Regions from separate parts of the Pseudomonas tremae genome, predicted to be linked through region 2. Evidence: predicted binding sites of a transcription regulator. Region 2 holds the regulator's gene; each other region holds the start of a gene.
The links. Region 2 encodes FliA, which starts transcription of late flagellar genes. Its sites were predicted from a motif close to CTAAAGTTTNNNNNNNNNNNGCCGNTAA; they were not measured.
Positions count from the first base shown of each region.

Region 1: a site for FliA is predicted at 2,758-2,785, ahead of I9H09_RS14475 (methyl-accepting chemotaxis protein). Genes of this name have one in related genera too.
Region 3: a site for FliA is predicted at 4,509-4,536, ahead of I9H09_RS10010 (methyl-accepting chemotaxis protein). Genes of this name have one in related genera too.

Region 1 is NZ_CP066270.1:3,185,398-3,192,163, forward strand. Features, by position in the region: gene I9H09_RS14465 (DUF6482 family protein) at 1-277, opposite strand, end outside; gene I9H09_RS14470 (PH domain-containing protein) at 485-856, shown strand; gene I9H09_RS14475 (methyl-accepting chemotaxis protein) at 921-2,717, opposite strand; gene I9H09_RS27205 (methyl-accepting chemotaxis protein) at 2,850-3,713, opposite strand; partial or broken gene I9H09_RS27210 (HAMP domain-containing protein) at 3,708-4,463, opposite strand; gene I9H09_RS14485 (DNA/RNA non-specific endonuclease) at 4,673-5,617, shown strand; gene I9H09_RS14490 (DUF1206 domain-containing protein) at 5,713-6,546, opposite strand.
Region 2 is NZ_CP066270.1:1,887,199-1,893,964, forward strand. Features, by position in the region: gene flhA (flagellar biosynthesis protein FlhA) at 1-458, shown strand, start outside; gene flhF (flagellar biosynthesis GTPase FlhF) at 470-1,801, shown strand; gene fleN (flagellar synthesis regulator FleN) at 1,917-2,750, shown strand; gene fliA (RNA polymerase sigma factor FliA) at 2,747-3,487, shown strand; gene I9H09_RS08760 (chemotaxis response regulator CheY) at 3,742-4,116, shown strand; gene I9H09_RS08765 (protein phosphatase CheZ) at 4,136-4,921, shown strand; gene I9H09_RS08770 (chemotaxis protein CheA) at 4,954-6,766, shown strand, end outside.
Region 3 is NZ_CP066270.1:2,180,556-2,187,321, reverse strand. Features, by position in the region: gene I9H09_RS10035 (alpha/beta hydrolase) at 1-251, shown strand, start outside; gene I9H09_RS10030 (GNAT family acetyltransferase) at 305-745, shown strand; gene I9H09_RS10025 (TonB-dependent siderophore receptor) at 864-2,984, shown strand; gene I9H09_RS10020 (DUF3237 domain-containing protein) at 3,061-3,582, opposite strand; gene I9H09_RS10015 (TetR/AcrR family transcriptional regulator) at 3,806-4,429, shown strand; gene I9H09_RS10010 (methyl-accepting chemotaxis protein) at 4,565-6,193, shown strand; gene I9H09_RS10005 (nuclear transport factor 2 family protein) at 6,418-6,766, shown strand, end outside.

The DNA of each region.
Region 1 (6,766 bases), 1.3 Mb from region 2:
AAGACTCTGGCTCAACACTGTCCATGCCCACCATCTCATCATAAGCAGTGGCCTGGGACATGAACAGTTTCACATCCGGCACTGAGGCAAGTACCTTGCGCGCTTCTTCTACCGAGGCGACGTGCAGCGTCTTGCCGGTCGAGTCCTGCACAGGTACGGAGCTGCCGTCCACCCGAGCATGGAGTACGTAGGATCCGCCTTCCATGGAGATCAGATCGAGTTCGCGAACCTTCTCTTCTTTTACATGTTTTGTCAGTTCTTGAATGTTCAAAGTCACACCTCCGGGGACGTTCTGGAAATCAGCGCCTTGTAGAAATTGAGCCTTTAACGGCGTGAACGTTCCGTTGTTCAACTTCAAACCGCGTCATTCTCCCCGGCCATTGCCGCATGAAATGCGCAGAGCGATGTTATTCTAAGCCTCCATCGGGCGCAGGGCTGCGCATGTAGCACATTCCCGTCCGAATGACCGCTCAAGGATAGACCGATGATTGATTTCAATAACAAAGGCTTCTTCAAACTCAAGCAGAATGACGAATATGCAGACCGGGTCAAGGAGCTGCTACTCGACGGCGAAGAAGTGATCGACTCCTATAAATCCATGCGCGATGGTGTGGTGTTTACAACCAAACGCATTATTTCGGTCAACGTGCAGGGTTTGACGGGCAGCAAGAAAGACTTCACGTCACTGCCGTACAAAAACATCGTGGCGTGGTCGGTTGAAACGTCGGGCACGTTCGACCTTGACTCAGAGCTGGAGATCTATTTCTCGGCAATCGGTAAAGTGAAGTTCGAGTTCACCGGCAAGACGTCTATCGTCCAGATATCCAGATACATTTCCCAGCGTGTTCTGGGCTAATAGCGTTCCTGGCCTGCGCCTGACGCAGGCCTGTCAGCCTCGCTGCCTTAGTTCTCCAGCAGCATTACTTGCCCAGCAACAGCGCTGCGTCGAAGCCCATCCGCAAGTTGCCCCAGTGGCGCCCTTCGAAAAAGAACGGCACATCTATTTCAGTCATGATCTCGCCGGTATCACGCAAATAGGTCTGTAACAGGAAGCGTTGCTTGTTGCCCGCCGCTCGCAGGCCTATCGGGTCGGAGAACATGCGTTTATTGCGGCACACCGGCAGGTCAACATCGCGATTGCCGGTCGGTTTCTGCGAGACCCAACTGTTATTGACCGGGCAATACCCCTTGCTGTCCACAATGAACGTTACCTTGCCGCCGCGGGTGCCCTTGGTCAGCTTGTCACACTCCTCCTGACAGACCTGCGCAAAACGCTCGGTGTAACCGGTGGTGTATTGCTTGGGGTCTGTTCCCGGGATCAGCTTGTAGCTCTGATCGAACAGGTTGACGCCCTGCTTGTGCAGCTCGGCCAGACGCACTTGCAGAATGTCACGGCATTGGCTGGCTCTGGTGATTGCCGCATCCAGCTCGCCATGCCCGAGCACGAATCGTCCCAGCAGGCTCTGAACCTGCTCGGCCACACCTGAAAGGTCACGAGTCGCAGTGGCTGAGTGTTGCATGCGCTGATCAATGGCCTGACTGTCAGAGTAAATCCGCGTTACCCGCTCATTTATGCCGGTGTTGGTGGCCGCAAACTGCTGGATATGCGCGGCGATGTCCGCCAGCTTGTCATTGGTGGATTCGAAATCGCCGATCATGCTCTCGAAGTGACCGGACGCGCGCTCCACCACCATCTGGGTTTCGCGTGCGCTGTGACTGATCTGAATGGTCTGCTCGTGGGTGGAGCTGACTTCCTGAAGCATCGCGTCGATGTTACGCGAGATGTCCTCGGTAGCCCGGCTTACATTCTGTGCCAGGGTACGCACCTCATCGGCCACCACGGCAAAGCCTCGCCCGCTCTCCCCGGCTCGCGCGGCCTCGATGGCCGCATTGAGTGCCAGCAGATTGGTCTGCGCCGAAATCTGCTGAATGAGCCCGACAATGGATTTGATACTGGATGAGCGCTCGTTCAGACCCGATACCAGCGAGCCAAACTCATTCAGGCTACTGGATATCTGGCTGATGTTGCCGGTCACCTCCAGTAGTTCGGCGTACGAGTCGCGAGCCATGCTCAGATTTTGCGCGGTGGTGCTGGAAATACCCTGAGTCTGCTGCGAGACGTCCTTGATACTGCCCACCGCCATGTTGCTCTGGTCCATGACTTCTCTGGCAAAACGTGCTTGGTCAGTAGCGCTGTCGCTGGAGTCACTGATGTTTTTCAGCGAGCGTGCAGACTCGACCGCAATTTGCACGGTCAGCCCCTGGATACTGCTGATGACCTCGCGCTGCTTGGCCAGAAAGCGGTTGCAGGTACTCGCCAGCACCCGAATTTCGTCATGAGTGAGCAACGGCAGGTCTTTGGACAGGTCCCCCTCACCGCTGGCGACCTCTTCGAGCGCGCGAGTCATGGACATGACCGGACGCACGATCAGGTGACGAAAGTACCAGACCATGAAACTGACCATGACCAGCGTGAATAGCGTGCTCAGCAGAATTGCGTTGCTCAGCACGTCAAGCTGGCTCTGGACCTTGCCCAATGCCGCAGCGTCCATTGGAGTGCTGCGCAGTTGCAGCATGATGTCGGAGCGAATGTTCAGCGCCACCCAATACAGCAGGGCGCTGACCAGGACCAGCAGAAAGAGGCTTGAGAGCTTCTTGGTCAGTGTGTCGAAAAACTGCTTTTCAACTGACTCGTACAAAGCCTTTAGCGTCTGCATCGTGTTGCTCCTGGGGTGAAAGGTGATTCTCGTGCGATGGTTAACGTCAGTCGGTGGCAAAGCTTTAATGCATGACTCGCCAGTCACACAGTTCGCGGCACCTGAGGCGCCGCTGATCCGGAGTATTTAGTCTCAAAGTTGAAAGCGGTCAACCGATTGCGAGAGCTGCCCGGCCATCGCTGACAGCTCATCTGTGGTGCTGGCGGTCTGGACGATGATTCGGCTGTTGCCCTCGGACATGCTGGCAATCATCTCCACCTGATGGGCGATTTCGTTGCTGGCCAGGCTCTGTTCGCCAATTGTGCGGGTGATGTCATTCACCAGTTGAGTCGTGCTCAGCGTGGCATCGAGGATATCGCTGATCGCGCGTTCTACTTCGGCGGTGACGGCCATGCCCTTGTCAACCTGAGCGACACCGGCTTCCATGCTGGTCACCGCCTCGCGGGTACTCTGCTGAATGCGCGCGACCATCGTGGTGATTTCCTGAGTAGAAGCGCTGGTGCGTCCCGCCAGGCTGCGCACCTCGTCGGCCACCACGGCAAACCCCCGGCCTTGCTCACCGGCACGCGCCGCTTCGATGGCCGCGTTGAGCGCCAGCAGATTGGTCTGATCGGCAATGCCCTTGATGACCTGAATAATATTGAAGATCCCCTCCGAATCCTTGTCCAGCGTGCGAATGACCTGCGCGGACTGTTGCGCGGAGCGGGCAATACTGTCCATGTCATTGACCACCTGATGAATCACCCGACCGCCGTTCTTGGCCAGGGCTTCGGCCTGACTGGCCATTTCCAGAGCTTGCCCGGCATGCCGGGTGATTTCCTCGATGCTGGCGGTCATCTCGCTGGTCGCTGCCGACATGGTGCCCGCTGCAGAGCTTTGCTGCCGACTGCTATCGGCCACGTCATGACAACCGCTGCTGAGTTGGCGGCTCATGCCGCTGACGCCATGCGCATTGGTACGAACCACTTCAATCATGCCGCGCAGATCGCGCTGCATGATTGCCAGGCTACGAATCAACATGCTGGCTTCGTCACGGCTGCGCGGCTCGGCGATGGGTTCGCTGAGGTTGCCGCGAGCAATGCTGTCGGCGATACGGCTGGCCGATGCCAGAGGGATCATGATGCTGCGAGTCACCCAGTGCCCTTGCACGATCAGCAGTAAAAGGCTGACCGCAAGCACCACCACCAAGGTGAAATTGGCACTGAGGATCGCCTGCCGGGTCCCCTCGCCGCTGGCTTTGGAATTGTCTTCGATCAAGTCGCTGAGCGTCGACATCCGCTCCTCCAGTTGAGTGAAGGCGCTGCTGAACGTGCCAAGCTCCTGCTGTGCGCGGTCCGGGCTGTCGAGGGCGAGGCCGACAATGCGCTCACCTGCAACGATATAGGCGTCGAGGCTTGGTTTGAGGCTGTTCAATTCTGCCCTGATGACAGCGGAGATCGGCAACTCGAGATTTTCGCCTACCGCTTTACGAAATTGCGCAGCATGTTCGGCGAGAGAGGCCTGCACCTCGTTGCGGGTGCTGCTGCTTTTGCCCAGGCCGACCAGCATCGCTGACAGCACATCGGAGCGCAGCGCGTCGTGCATCATGTCGGCTTGCAGGTGATTGCCCAGCGCCGCCATGCTGACTTCGCTGTCAAGCATTGCAGTCTCTGTGCGGGTATTGCCCAGGTAATTGACCAGACTGATGACCAGGACGGTCAGAACACTGGTGCCTATCAGCAAGAACAGACGTAGTTTTATCGACATCCTGAAGCCTCTGCGGTTAATGAATAACACGAGCTGCGGATTGCTCTTATCAAGAGCTTATCGACGCACATGGCCTGTAACTTAAGCCTGTTTACGGACTTTTAATGAATCAGCGTAATGGTGCGTCTGATGGTCTTACCTGACGCAGGCCTGTAACGCGGCTATGGTGAACTGTGACTCAATTCACGCCCATCGCAGGAGCAAGCACCGTGCCTGACAAGAAGATCGCCATCGACCTCAACTATCGACCCCGTCTTGCCGACCTCAAGCCACTGACCTCAACTGCGCGATTGCTTGAGCCACAGGCGCTTGCCGCAGCTCGCACAACGCCGGCAAGCGAATTGAAAAAGCGCAAGGGTTACGCCGACAACTTTCTCGGCGATTTCGTCGTGCCGTGGCCTGCTGCGGACGAAGAGCTGGCGCCTGATGTCTATCCGCTGGGCAACACCGGCAACCGCCTCGATTACACGCACTTCTCCATTACCATGTCGCGCAGTCGACGCCTGGCACTGTATGTGGGCGTCAATATTGATGGGGCCAACAGCGTAGAGGTCAAACGCAGCAAGGATACCTGGTCTTTGGATGGCCGCCTGCCCGCCGAGGCGCAGATCGGCGAAAGCCTGTATGCCGACAACTTGCTGGATCGCGGCCATCTGGTCAGACGTCAGGACCCTAACTGGGGCAAGGAAGCCGAAGTGGCCAACAGCGATACGTTCCACTTCACCAACTGCTCGCCGCAGATGGGCGCGTTCAATCAAAAGACCTGGCTGGAGCTTGAGGACTACATCCTCGATAACACCAAGCGCTGGAAATCCAGAGTAACGGTATTTACCGGCCCGGTGCTGCGCGATGACGATCGCAGCTACCGGAACATCAGGATTCCGTCGGCGTTCTGGAAAGTTGTGGCGTTTCTGGGCGATGACGGCAAGCCTTCAGCCAGCGCTTACATGATCGATCAGAGCAGCGAGCTGGGTAAGCTGGACATCATGTTTGGCCCGCTCAGAACCTGGCAACGCAGTGTTGCGCAGATCGAGCAACTCACCGGCATACGCTTTGGCGACCTGTCCAGTTACGACGGCTTCTCCAACGAGGAGCGCCTGACCGGGACACGCATCGAGGCGCAGATCCGCGGGCCACAGGACATTCGGGTCTAGCACGTTACACAAGCCATCGACTTCAGACCGTTCTTGCGCAGATAAAAAAGGGCTGCCTGACACAGGTGTCAGGCAGCCCTTTAATTTACAGGCAATCAGCGAAAATGACGCGCCACGGCCTCCGGCGCGTCGGGTACGTCCATGTTGATCTTGCGCCAGGCGGCCTGGGCAAAGCTGTACACCGAAAAAGCGATCAAACCGAGAGCCACGACAAGCAGCACCAAGCCACCTGCTGGCAGGTCCTGCAAGCCATTCAGCGCGTCCTTCATGCCCGGCGGATGCATCGCCTGATAGCTGGAGCCGCTGACAGCCAGTAACACGGCAATCTCGATGAATGCCACGCCGCGAGCGATCAGGCCAAAGCGAGACACCGGACGGACATACTTCATGACATCTTCGTCAGCCTCGAAGTACTTCTCGAAAGACGCTTTGTAACCCTTGATGATATGCACGATGCCCAGTGCCAAGGGCACCAGCGCAACGACATAGACCAGCAGGTTGGAATGATCCCACGACAGAATCGAGGCCAGCAGGTCCTTGGTCTGGCTGCCACCCGAGCCGCCGGAGCTTTTCAGCCCGCTGATCAGAAGACCGAGCGCGAAGAACGCCAGTGCGCCATACGTGAAGCCGCCCACCAGCAGGCCGCCCCGGATGACCAGCCCCTTGAGCTCCCGACCATGATGGTCCACATCCTGCCTGGCCTGCAGCACTCGCCAGGCGGCAAAGGCGAGAAGACCGACGATCACCAGACTGACAAGCACATTTCCGAATGGTTGACTCAACAACGCCTCAAGGCTGCTGTGACTGTCAGCAGGCTGAGAAGAACCTTGAGCGGCCAGAACGGCGAACAGCCCGATAATCAGATACACCACACCACGAGCGGCATAACCACCTCTTGCAAGCAAAATCAGTCCACGTTGCGCCGACATAAATACAGATCCCTGAAAGTAATTACAGGAACAGACCCGGCACGTTCTCAGGGGTTCGACTCAATTGACGGCGTGCAGCCAAGCACATGCCTGCGCAGTGTTCAGGTTCCCGCCAGCTCTCGCGTCTACTGCGGATTACCGTGCATAGAGCAGCGAATAATTCCTCTCCGCTGCCTGAAAGCAACCAGGCATCACTTGTAAAATGCACTGTTTTTGGACC
Region 2 (6,766 bases):
TGCCGGTGCGAGATATCCGCAGCATTGCAGAAGCTATCGCCAACAACGCTGGCAAGAGTCAAGATACCGCCGCTTTGGTGGCGGCAGTGCGGGTCGGTCTGAGCCGTGCAATCGTCCAAAGCATTGTAGGCATTGAGCCGGAGCTGCCTGTTATCACTCTGGAGCCAAGGTTGGAACAGATATTGCTCAATAGTCTTCAGAAGGCTGGTCAGGGTCAGGAAGAAGGCGTTTTGCTTGAACCCAGCATGGCTGAAAAGCTCCAGCGTTCGTTGATAGAGGCCGCCCAGCGTCAAGAGATGCAAGGGTTGCCGGTAATTCTTCTGGTAGCAGGTCCTGTCCGGGCGATGCTGTCACGATTTGGACGATTGGCTGTACCGAACATGCATGTTCTGGCGTATCAGGAAATACCGGACAACAAGCAAGTAACCATCGTAGCGACTGTCGGGCCAAACGGCTGAGGTAGTGAGTCATGCAAGTTAAGCGATTTTTCGCCGCCGATATGCGTCAAGCCATGAAGCTGGTTCGCGATGAGCTGGGCGCCGAAGCGGCCATCATCGGTAACCGGCGCATTGCTGGTGGCGTCGAGCTGACTGCTGCTCTGGATTACAAGCTTTCTGCCCTGGCCCCTCGCGTGCCCAACATGGAGCTGGAAGACGAACTGCGCAAAACCCAGTCGCGCATCGTTTCCGCTCAGGCTGAACTGAACAATCGCAGTGACAGTGACGTGTCGGTCAACCTCCAGCTGTTTTCCGGCAAGACCGGCAGCGCTGCAGACACACACATCGAACCCACGCTTGAAGAGCCGCCACGTCCGTTTGCTGCCTATGCGTCTGCGCCTGCCGCAGAGCCTGCTGGCGGCCAGCGCGCCTTCGAGTCGATGCGTTCCGAACTGAATGGCCTGCGCGAGCTGCTGGAAGTCCAGCTGGGCTCCCTGGCCTGGAATCAGCTTCAGGGCAGCCGTCCGCAGCAGGCCAACCTCTGGCGCCGTCTGCAACGTGTCGGCTTGTCCGGCCCGCTGTCCCGCGACCTGCTGTCGATGATCCCCGACATAGACGAGCCTCGTCAGGCATGGCGCATGTTGCTGGCGCATCTGGCCCGCATGATTGCCGTGCCTGACATTGAGCCGCTGGAAGAGGGCGGCGTGATCGCCATGGTCGGTCCTGCCGGTATGGGCAAGACCACCACACTGGCCAAACTGGCAGCCCGCTACGTGCTGAAGTACGGTCCGCAGAATATCGCTCTGGTCAGCATGGACAGTTTCCGCATCGGTGCCCAGGAGCAGCTCAAGACGCTCGGGCGCATTCTCAACGTGCCGGTTACCCATGTCGATCCGGGCCAGTCTCTGGTTCAGGCTCTCGAGCCACTGCTGCGCAAGCGCGTGGTGCTGATCGATACCGCCGGCCTGCAGGCCAGTGATCCTGCGCTGCGCATGCAGCTGGAGAGTCTGGCAGGGCGTGGCATAAAATCGCGCAACTACCTGGTACTGGCAACAACTAGCCAGAAGCAGGTACTGACAGCGGCTTATCACAGTTACAAACGTTGTGGCCTGGCCGGATGCATTCTGACCAAGCTCGATGAAACAGCCAGCCTCGGCGAAGTCCTGAGCCTGGCGATCAGTCACGAACTACCAGTGGCCTACCTGACGGACGGTCCACGTATTCCTGAAGATCTGCATATTCCACGCCGTCACCAACTGGTTAGCCGTGCGGTGAGCGTTCAGATGCAGGATGAGCCGAGCGAGGAAGCGATGGCTGATATGTTTGCCGACCTCTATCACACCCCTGGCAAGAGAGTGGGTTAAGTGATGGATATTATTGAAATGTCCCTGCATCAACGGTCTGCCTGGCATTGTTCATTAGTGAATGTGCGGTTCTCGGTGTGGTTTCGGTCTACGCAAGACAAGGTAAAGAAATAACATGGGCAGCATGCATCCCGTACAGGTGATCGCGGTGACCGGCGGCAAAGGTGGCGTCGGTAAGACTAACGTGTCAGTGAACCTCTCACTGGCCCTCGCCGAGCTTGGCCGGCGCGTTATGCTGCTTGATGCCGATCTTGGTCTGGCCAATGTCGACGTCTTGCTGGGCCTGACGCCGAAGCGCACGCTTGCCGATGTCATAGAGGGTCGCTGCGAACTGCGCGATGTTCTATTGCAGGGGCCGGGCGGGGTTCGTATCGTGCCTGCAGCTTCCGGCACCCAGAGCATGGTGCATCTGTCTCCGGCCCAGCATGCCGGTCTGATCCAGGCGTTCAGCGATATTGGCGACAATCTCGACGTACTGGTGATCGACACGGCTGCCGGTATTGGCGAATCAGTGGTGAGCTTTGTGCGCGCTGCTCAGGAAGTGCTGCTGGTGGTGTGCGACGAGCCCACGTCGATCACCGATGCCTACGCCCTGATCAAACTGCTCAACCGCGACTACGACATGAACCGCTTCCGGGTCCTGGCCAACATGGCTCAGAGCCCTCAGGAAGGGCGCAACCTGTTCGCCAAGCTCACCAAAGTGACAGACCGTTTTCTTGATGTTGCCCTGCAGTATGTAGGCGCTGTGCCGTATGACGAATGCGTGCGCAAGGCCGTGCAGAAACAGCGTGCCGTCTACGAAGCATTCCCGCGTTCCAAATGTGCACTGGCGTTCAAGGCTATTGCCCAGAAGGTTGATACCTGGCCGTTGCCGGCCAATCCGCGGGGTCATCTCGAGTTCTTCGTTGAGCGACTCGTTCACCAGACCAGTGCGGGGCCTGTGCAATGACTGCGAGCGGCTACCAGATGTACAGCAAGACTTCTCGGAACTCACAATATGAGCTGATCGAGCGCTATGCGCCTTTGGTCAAGCGCATTGCCTACCACTTGCTGGCGCGTTTGCCAGCCAGCGTGCAGGTCGAGGATCTGATCCAGGCCGGCATGATCGGTCTGCTTGAAGTCTCTACCAAATATGACTCCACCAAGGGTGCGAGCTTCGAGACCTATGCCGGCATTCGTATCCGTGGTGCGATGCTCGATGAGGTCCGCAAGGGTGACTGGGCTCCGCGTTCGGTACACCGCAATACGCGCATGGTCAGTGACGCAATTCGGGCAATTGAAGCTAAAACCGGTCGTGACGCTAAAGATCACGAGGTTGCTGCCGAACTCCAGTTGAGTCTTGATGATTATTACGGGATTTTGAATGACACCTTGGGCAGCCGCCTTTTCAGTTTCGACGACCTTTTGCAGGACGGGGATCATGAAGGGCTGCACGAGGACGGTGCAAGCGGTTCGCTTGAGCCGTCGCGCGATCTGGAAGACGAGCGCTTCCAGGCTGCGTTGGCCGATGCAATTGCCAATCTGCCAGAGCGTGAGCGTCTGGTATTGGCGCTGTACTACGACGAAGAGCTGAATCTCAAGGAAATCGGAGAGGTTCTTGGGGTCAGCGAATCTCGAGTCAGTCAGTTACACAGCCAGTGCGCAGCTCGTTTGCGAGGGCGTTTGGGGGAGTGGCGAGCGCGTTGACGGCAATCCGCGACGCAAGTCGCGAGTTGTCTGCATGCCGGCTGTGCAAAGCGTTACGTGGTAACAGGATGAACGAGACGCAAGCCCATCGAACATTGTCTCGATGGGCTTTCGTTCAAGGTCTTTGCCTGTCGTTGTGCCAAGCCCGTCGTCGTTTCGTATAGCTGGAGGTGTGCTGTGCCAGTATTGAGTGAACAGCGTGTTCAGGTGCTGAATGCGTTAAAGACTGCTTGGAGGTCGAATTGGACAAGAACATGAAAATCCTCATCGTTGATGACTTCTCAACGATGCGGCGGATCATCAAGAACCTTTTGCGTGATCTGGGGTTTACCAACACATCGGAAGCGGATGATGGTCTGACCGCACTGCCGATGCTGCAAAGCGGTGCCTTTGACTTTCTGGTGACCGACTGGAACATGCCTGGCATGTCCGGTATCGATCTGTTGCGTCAGGTCCGTGCGGATGATCGCCTCAAGAATCTTCCCGTGCTGATGGTCACTGCAGAAGCCAAGCGTGAGCAGATCATTGAAGCTGCTCAGGCCGGGGTGAACGGTTATGTAGTCAAGCCATTCACGGCTCAAGCGCTGAAAGAGAAGATCGAAAAGATCTTTGACCGCGTCAATAGCTGATGCATGCCGCGAGGGCGCTATGGATAACAATGATTCGATGGCCGACTTTGAGTCGACCCTAAAAAGACACGCGCAGGAACTCGTTACCAGCCTTGAAAAGGGTCGTTTCGGCGAGGCTGTGCAACTGATCCATGAGCTCAATCAGACACGTGACCGCGGCCTTTATCAGGAAGTGGGCAAGCTGACGCGTGAGCTTCACAGTGCAATCGTCAACTTTCATATCGATCCGCACATGCCTCAGGCCGAGGAAGTGTCGCAAATCACCGACGCCACCGAACGCCTGTCGTACGTAGTCAGGCTGACCGAGAACGCAGCCAACCGCACGATGGACCTGGTCGAGGAAAGTACGCCGGTCATGAATGGCCTGAGTTCCGACGCCAAGGCTTTGAGCGAGGATTGGGGGCGTTTCATGCGCCGCGAAATCAGCGCTGAAGAGTTTCGCGAGCTGGCCAAGCGAGTCGACGGTTTTCTGACGCGCACCGAAAAGGAAACCCACCAGGTTGCCGGCCATCTCAACGATATTCTGCTTGCTCAGGATTATCAGGACCTTACGGGTCAGGTGATCAAGCGCGTTACGCAGCTGGTCACTGAAGTTGAGAGCAATCTGCTCAAGCTGGTGCTCATGGCCAGCCATGTCGATCGCTTCGCAGGCATCGAACATGACGAAGAATCCATCCTTGCAGAAAAAGATCCTAAAAAACATCTCGCCAAGGGTGAAGGTCCGCAGATTCATGCCGATAAACGTGAAGACGTCGTATCCGGACAGGATGATGTAGACGATCTGCTATCGAGCCTCGGCTTCTAAGGTCTGTTGACGGTTAATTTAGGGAGCACCCCATGAGCTTCGGCGCCGATGAAGAAATCCTTCAGGATTTTCTGGTAGAGGCCGGCGAAATTCTGGAGCAGTTGTCAGAGCAGTTGGTCGAGCTGGAAAGCCGACCGGATGATGCTGACCTGCTCAATGCAATTTTTCGCGGTTTTCACACTGTAAAAGGCGGCGCCGGCTTCCTCCAGCTCCATGAGCTGGTGGAGTGCTGCCACATCGCCGAAAACGTCTTCGACATCCTGCGCAAGGGTGAGCGTCGCGTTGATTCCGAACTGATGGATGTGGTCCTGGAGGCTCTGGACACCGTCAACAGCATGTTTGGTCAAGTACGAGAAAGAACCAACGTCACCCCGGCGACCCCTGAGCTGCTGGCTGCCCTGGCGCGGCTGGCTGAGCCACAATCTGCGGATGTGGTCGAAGCGCCAGAGCCAGAGCCGCAACCAGTGGCCGAGGCAGTTGCCCCGGCGGCTCAGGCTCAGGCCGACGGCGACATTACCGATGATGAATTCGAGCAACTGCTGGATTCGCTGCACGGCACCAGCCCGGTGTCTGTGGCCGCGCCAGTGGCAGCTGCTGCTGCACCTGCGCCAGTGGGCGATGAAATCACCGACCAGGAATTCGAATCGCTGCTTGATCAGCTGCACGGCAAGGGCAAGTTTGCACCCGACGCCGCAGCTGCCCCGGCCCCTGCTGCCAAGAGCGCCGCTGCTGCGCCCGCCGGTGATGAAATCACTGACGACGAGTTCGAGGCGCTGCTTGATCAGTTGCATGGCAAAGGTTCTTTCGACGCTGCTGTAGCCGCTCCGGTTGCCGCTGCACCTGCGCCCGCTGCTGTAGCCGCTCCGGTTGCCGCTGCACCTGCGCCCGCAGCTGTTGCTGCAAAGCCTGCGCCTGCTGCGAAGGCATCGGACGAAATCACCGATCACGAATTCGAAAACCTGCTGGATGAGTTGCACGGCAAAGGCAAGTTCGAACCTCAGGCTATCGCTGCCAAGGCACCTGCGGCTGCTCCTGCTGCCCCGGCGCCTGTGGCCAAGCCTGCTGCAGCGCCCGCACCGGCTGCCAAGGCCGAGCCAGCCAAGCCCGCTCCAGCAGCTGCACCGGCACCGGCACGAGCGCCGGCCCCAACCGGTGAAAAACCGGTCGCGACCGAAGCTGAAACCACTGTTCGCGTTGATACCGCCCGCCTGGACGAGATCATGAACATGGTGGGTGAGCTGGTGCTGGTTCGTAACCGTCTGGTTCGTTTGGGGCTCAACAGTGGCGATGAAGCCATGTCCAAGGCGGTTTCCAACCTTGACGTGGTGACGGCAGACCTGCAGACCGCGGTGATGAAAACGCGCATGCAGCCGATCAAGAAAGTCTTCGGACGCTTCCCGCGTCTGGTTCGCGACCTGGCCCGTCAGCTCAAGAAAGAGATCAACCTCGAGTTGGTCGGTGAAGAGACCGATCTCGACAAGAACCTCGTCGAGGCGCTTGCCGACCCGCTGGTCCACTTGGTGCGCAACGCGGTCGACCACGGTATCGAAACCCCGGAAGAGCGTGAAGCCACAGGCAAGTCTCGTGGCGGTCGGGTGATTCTTTCGGCAGAGCAGGAGGGCGACCACATCCTGTTGTCGATTTCCGATGATGGCAAGGGCATGGACCCTAACGTTCTGCGCTCTATCGCTGTCAAGCGTGGGGTCATGGACAAGGATGCGGCTGATCGGTTGAGTGACACCGATTGCTACAACCTGATCTTTGCTCCGGGTTTCTCGACCAAGACCGAAATCTCCGACGTCTCTGGCCGCGGTGTGGGCATGGACGTGGTGAAGACCAAGATTT
Region 3 (6,766 bases), 290 kb from region 2:
CAGACATTCACATGCCGGTACTGATCGTCCATGGCACCAACGACCAGTACGTGCCCTCCCGCTTCAGCGAAGAGTTGTTCGACGCGGCGAAACAACCGAAACAACTGCTGCTGGTGCCCGGCGGCACGCACAACAACAGCATGCAACTGGGGCAACCGGCTTACAGCCAGGCGATACAGAGGCTGCTCAAGACCCCAGCATCGCTGCCTCAAGCCACCCGACAGGGCCGCCAGCCAAGAGACGCCGGTTAGACAACCTGCGAGGCGCAACAGTATGCTCGCGTACCCGACTCAAGGACTGCGCAATGACCTCAATTGTCGAGTATTCCGACCTGCATCACCGCCTCGCTGTCATCCAGCTCTGGAAAACAGTTTTCAATGAAGAAGCACCGCAAAACCGCCCTGATCTTTCAATCGACAAGAAGCTTGCGGTGGACGACCGGCTGTTTTTCGTCGCAACTCTGAACGATCAGGTGATCGGAACCATTCTTGCTGGCTACGACGGTCATCGGGTTTGGCTGTACGCAGTCGCAGTTGATCCACAACATCGCGGCAACAGGCTGGGGTCTGCACTGGTAAGGCACGCCGAACAGGCATTGACCGATCTTGGCTGTGTAAAAATCAATCTGCAGATTCACACATTCAACGAACGTGTGCAGGCATTTTACAAGACACTGGGCTACACCCCGGAACCCATCATCAGCATGGGCAAGCGGCTTGATGCCAACATCACGCCTCGATCATGAGCAACTTGCCTCGGGAGTATTGATCAATCAAATCCCATGGCCCGCGATTCATTTATTTACTTGAGAATTAATATCAAATTACAATTATTGCTATTAACGTCCTGACAGAGCATCTCCCTTGAGCACTTCCACCCAACGCACTCGCCGTCCTGGCCCTTTTCTGTTGTCTGCGCTGTCTCTGGCGATATGCTCCAGCGGCACCGTGCAGGCTGCGGAAACCGCTGTTCTGCCTGCCACCCAGGTGTCCGCTGCCGCGACGCAGCCCCAGGAAGGTTACAGCGCGAAAAGCACCAGTACGGCCAGCAAGAGTGATGTGCCGATCAAGGAAGAAGCGCAATCGGTCAACGTTGTCACGCCGCAGACCATTGCCGACTACAACGTGCGCTCGCTGGACGACGCCATGAAGTTCGTCAGTGGTGTCAGTCAGGGCAACACGTTAGGTAACACCAAGGACTCGCTGGTCAAACGCGGCTTTGGCACTAACGATGACGGTTCGATCCTGCGCGACGGCGTACGCTCGGTGGTGTCGAAGAACTTTGGCGCAACCACCGAGCGCGTCGAGGTCCTCAAGGGTCCGGCCTCATTGTTGTATGGAGCAATGGAGCCAGGCGGCGTGATCAACGTGATCAGCAAACAGCCGCAATATGTGCAAAGCACCACGCTGAGTGGCTCGGCCTACAGCGAAGGCGGCGGCAGCTTTGGTGTCGACACCACCGGCCCGCTTGGCGACTCAGGGCTGGCTTATCGTCTGGTGGCCGAACGACAGAGCGAGGACTACTGGCGCAACTACGGCGTTGATCAACACACTCTGATTGCACCCTCGCTGTCGTGGACCGGCGAACGCTCCAGCCTGACCCTGGCCTACGAGTACAACGACTACATCAGCCCGTTTGACCGCGGCACCGTGTTCACGGGCGGTCATCCAGCCGACATCAGCTACGGCAAGCGGCTGGACGAAAAGTGGGCAAATACGGTGGGCATCAGCGAGACCGCCACCGCGCGTTTCGAATACCAGCTCAGTGATGACTGGAAAACCCGTCTGACGTACGGCTGGAACAATGATCGCTACAGCCTTGCGATTGCCCAGCCCAGTACTCTGTCCAGCAGCGGCGTACTGCGCCGTCAGGCCAATGGCGGCCATTACGATTACGAAACGCGTTATGCCAGCTGGGACTTCATCGGCAAGCAGGACATTCTCGGTCAGCAGCACGACCTGCTGGTTGGCGCCGAACATGAGGATTCCGACAGGTATCGCGGCAAGACCTATCGCAATACAGCCCAGAACGGCTTCAATATATTTTCGCCGGCCTACGGCAGCCTGGCCGAACCGAGCGTAGTCAGTGCGCCCACCAGCAATCTCAGCAATCAGTTGACCTCCACGTCCCTGTACATTAAGGACAACTGGCACTTGGATGACCGCTGGATTCTGGTACTGGGCGGTCGCTATCAGCATTATGAGCAGGACATTGCCCAGGGCCTGGGTGCCAACCGCGTCACCAACCTGGACAAAAATGACGATGTGTTCCTGCCGATGGCGGGCCTGGTGTTCAAGGTGAATGAAGACCTTTCGCTGTATGGCAATTACAGCCGTTCATTTGTGCCCAACGAAGAAGTGAACGACGACGGCACCACGTTCGATCCTGAAGAAGGCCGTAGCTACGAAGTCGGTGCCAAATATACGCTGGCGCCGGAGCTCAACGTCAACCTCGCCGTGTTCGACATCGAGAAGAAAAACGTCGTCACGCCTACTGGCGTGACTGGCATCAGCCAAGCAGCCGGTAAAGTAGGTTCGCAGGGCGTGGAGCTGGACGTGACCGGACGCATCGCCGAACGTTGGGACATGATAGGTACTTACGCCTATACCCACACCGAAGTACTCGACGACCCTGACAACGAAGGCAACCGTCTGAGTCAGGCGCCGAAACACACGGCCAGCCTGTACCTCACCCACCACCTGCAGATCCCGTCCGGGCTGGGTGACTGGCATGCCGGCGGCGGTGCGCGCTACGTCGGCGAACGTGCAGGTGATGACGCGAACACGTTCTACATGAGCAGCTACACCGTTGCCGATGCATTCTTGCGCTGGGATGTGCCAATGGCGGGTTATAAAACCCGTCTGCAATTGAACGTGGACAACCTGTTCGACAAGCAGTATTACCCATCCAGCACCGGCAGCCAGTTGCAGGTCAATGTGGGTGAACCCCGCACCGCAAGGCTGAGCGCCAGCGTCACGTTCTGAATGCTTGCGCAGGAGCACGCCCGCGCCGGCTTGCTCCTTCTGCCTGAATGAATCGGCAGGCTCCTGAGCTAAGCGGTCAGGGTTTCATGCGGTAAAAGCTGATGAGCATTTCGTGAGCGTACAGGTATTCGATCTTGCCGATGAAGGCACTCTTTTCCAGCCACTCGTTAGGACCGAGAGAAACCTGAAAACGTGGTGTGCAGGAACACTGGTAATGGCCTTCGCTGATTGGCCATATGCCGTTCTGAAGCTCCTGCTGGCCCGCCTCGTCCAAGAGCATGATGCCCCTGTTCTCAACATTGATCAGCTCGCCCATCTGCGTACGCAAGGTGAAACGGGTGTCCAGAACAGCCAGCTCGGATGACATTTCGACCAGCAGATTGCTGCCGCCGGAAAGCACTGAACCGCTGAAGGATTCGCCCTGGAACTCGCCACCGAGAATTGCGCTGTTACTGCGCAGGCCGTCGCTGCAGATGCCCATGAGCACGGGAACATCGGTTTTCAAGATGACTGTCAGTACCTTTTCGAGCACGGGCACCGTTGCTGTACTGACGCGATGGAAGCGTTTCACGGGTTGCTTGAAATCGATGATGTTCATGGAACTGTTCACTCCATCATTGATACATAGGTGCAATGGATGACTGAAGGCAGCCTGTCGAATGACCCGATAAAGAAAGCGTCCCTCTTTCAGCATTTATCTGAGTCTGCATTTCCAGTAAGCTCCACGGATTCGGCTTAAATCGTACCGAACGGTTCAGTTCCAGTCTAGAGAATTTTGCGCTAACTGTACCGAGCGGTTCACCAAGGGATTAAGGATATAAATGAAGGTGCGTACTGAAGCTCGCCGCGAAGCCATCATTGATGCCGCAGCAAGCGTTTTCCTCGAAATGGGCTACGAACGTGCTTCGATGAACGAAGTGACCAAGCGCATGGGTGGCTCCAAAGCCACTATCTACAGTTATTTCCATTCCAAGGAAGAACTGTTCATCGCCGTCGTCAACAGACTGGCAACGGCGCATCTGGCCGAGGCTGTTTCGGAACTGAGCAATACCAACGAGATGGGCACCGACATAGAACTACGCCCCATGCTGACTCGCTTCGGTGAGCGCATGTTGATGATGTTGATCAATGATGACAGCGCCTTGGCGGTGTACCGAATGGTGGTGGCCGAGTCCGGACAGTCCGACATCGGCATGATGTTTTATGAATCGGGCCCTCGAGAGTGCCTGCAGACAATAGCATCGACAATGCGCATAGCCATGCAGCGCGGGCAGTTGCGATCGACTGATCCGGACATCGCGGCGCTGCAACTCACTGCACTGCTGACTGCAGAAACAGAAATTCGCCTTTACCAGCAGGCGCCCATGCCGTTGAGCATCGAGCAGATTCGCGGCATGGTCGAGCGGGCAGTCGATACGTTTCTTCTGGGCATGGAAAAGCGCTGACCTGGGGGCTGAAGCTGGCAGGTCCTGACCTGCCGTTTCAGCGCTCAAAAGCTTTGAAATATTTGCTTACTATTTTGTTACAAAGTTAAACCGCGTGCGGGCGATAGCCTTTTTGCCCACTCCGGAGAAACACTCATGATGTTGCGAAAGCTTAACCTCGCTCCCCGTTCTGCACTGTGTTTCGGCATCTTCTGCCTGATGATCGTTGCCTTGGGCCTGCTGGCTCTGCGTCAGGCCGCGGAACTCAACGCCGCCGAAAAATTCATCGAAACCAACGTACTGCCCAGCGTCAAATTACTTGGTTCTCTGGATCGCGAGTTTGTAGGCATCAGGGGCAACAATGCCCGCGTCCGTAACCCGATCGAACCGCAAGAACGAAAGACCAAGGCGCTGGGTGATATTCAACAATCACGCTCGCTGATTGCTGGTTATGCCGATGCCCTCAACAAGTTGATCGTCACCCCACAAGGGCGCCAGGCATTTGATGAGCTCACCAAGGCCAATACCGATTATCAAGCGGCCCAGGATCGCTACCTGGCGTCAGTCGCTGCGGGAAATCTCGAAGCGGCCGTTGCGACCTCCAATGGCGAAATGAAAAGCGCGGCCGATCAGGTCGAAGCCACCCTCAAGAAGCTCACCGGCATCAACGATAGCAAGGCCCAGAAGGCCGGCGCCACGGCAGACACTGCTTATCAGCAAACCTTGTGGATGGTGGGCATTTTCATCGCCGCAGGTGTTCTGACCACGCTGCTCCTGGCCTGGATGTACACCCGCAGCCTGACCGGCCCCATTGGCGAGTCGCTGAACATTGCGCAACGCATCGCCGACAACGACCTGACCAAGGACATCCCGCTGGAGGGCACCGACGAAGCTGCCAGACTGATCGCGGCACTGGCCGCCATGCAGACCAACCTGCGCAGTGCCTTGACCCTGATTGGCGACTCTTCCACCCAGCTCGCGGCCACCTCCGAAGAGATGCACGCGGTAACCGAAGACGCTTCGCGCACTATTCAGCGTCAGAGCAATGAAATTGAAATGGCCGCCACTGCCGTCAACCAGATGAGCGCTGCGGTCGAAGAGGTTGCCAGCAACGCAGCCTCGGCATCGGAAGTTACCTCGCAGTCCAGTACAGCGGCCATCGCCGGACGCGCGCAAGTCGATGAAACCGTCACTGCCATCAACCTTATGGTGTCCAAGGTGCAACTCACCTCCACCGAAGTGCAAGGCCTGGCAGCCATGGCAACCGACATCAGTAAAGTGCTGGACGTAATCCGCGCCATCGCGGAACAGACCAACCTGCTGGCCCTCAACGCAGCCATCGAGGCCGCCCGCGCCGGTGAGGCCGGACGAGGCTTTGCTGTGGTCGCGGACGAGGTTCGGGCGCTGGCCCACCGTACTCAGCAGTCGACCCGTGAAATAGAACAGATGGTCAGTTCGATTCAGACCGGTACCGGCAATGCGGTGACGGCAATGGAACAGACCAGCGTTCAGGCGCAAAAGACACTCGAAATGGCCAACGGCGCCGGCAAGGCGTTGCTCGAAATCACCGAGTCCATCAGCCAGATCAATGAGCGCAACCTGATGATCGCCACCGCAGCCGAAGAACAGGCCCAGGTAGCGCGCGAGGTTGACCGAAGCCTGGTCAGCATCCGCGATCTGTCCAGTCAGACTTCTGAAGGCTCCAACCAGACTGCAATTGCCACGGCAGAACTGTCGAGCCTGGCCTCAGGCCTGAATCGACTGACCAAGCAGTTCCGGGTCTGAGTGACAAGGTAACCGGAACCTGACATTGCGCAGCACCCCCCAAGCGCCCTGACAGCCATGTCAGGGCGCTTTGTGGTTGTTATCGAGACTGCGCTTCTGCAGGCCTGAAGAATTCGCAATCGCACTTGTCGAGACGCTCGCGCTGATCTAAGTTGCACGGCGACAGATGAATTGATCGCCTGTCCCGGTTCCCCCAACCCGACAATGACAAAAAAGGTATACCCATGAAGAAGCTGACATTGCTTATAGGTTTTCTGTGCCTGTTTAGCGGATATGTCACCGCCGCGACCTCCGACGAAGCTGACGTGGCCAATGCCGTAGACAAACTGACGCAAGCCATGTGGCACAAGGACATTGCGCAACTGAACGCACTGACTGCCGACAACCTCACCTACGGGCACTCCAGCGGAGCTATTCAGGACAAGCAAGCGTTCATCGCGGACATCGAAACCGGCAGAAGCGGCTTCAACGAACTGAAGATGCTCAATCAGAAAATAACGCTCTCCGGCGACGTGGCTCTGGTGCGCAATCACTTCTCGGCGCAGGCGGTAAACAGCGGCAAGGTCGTGCCGA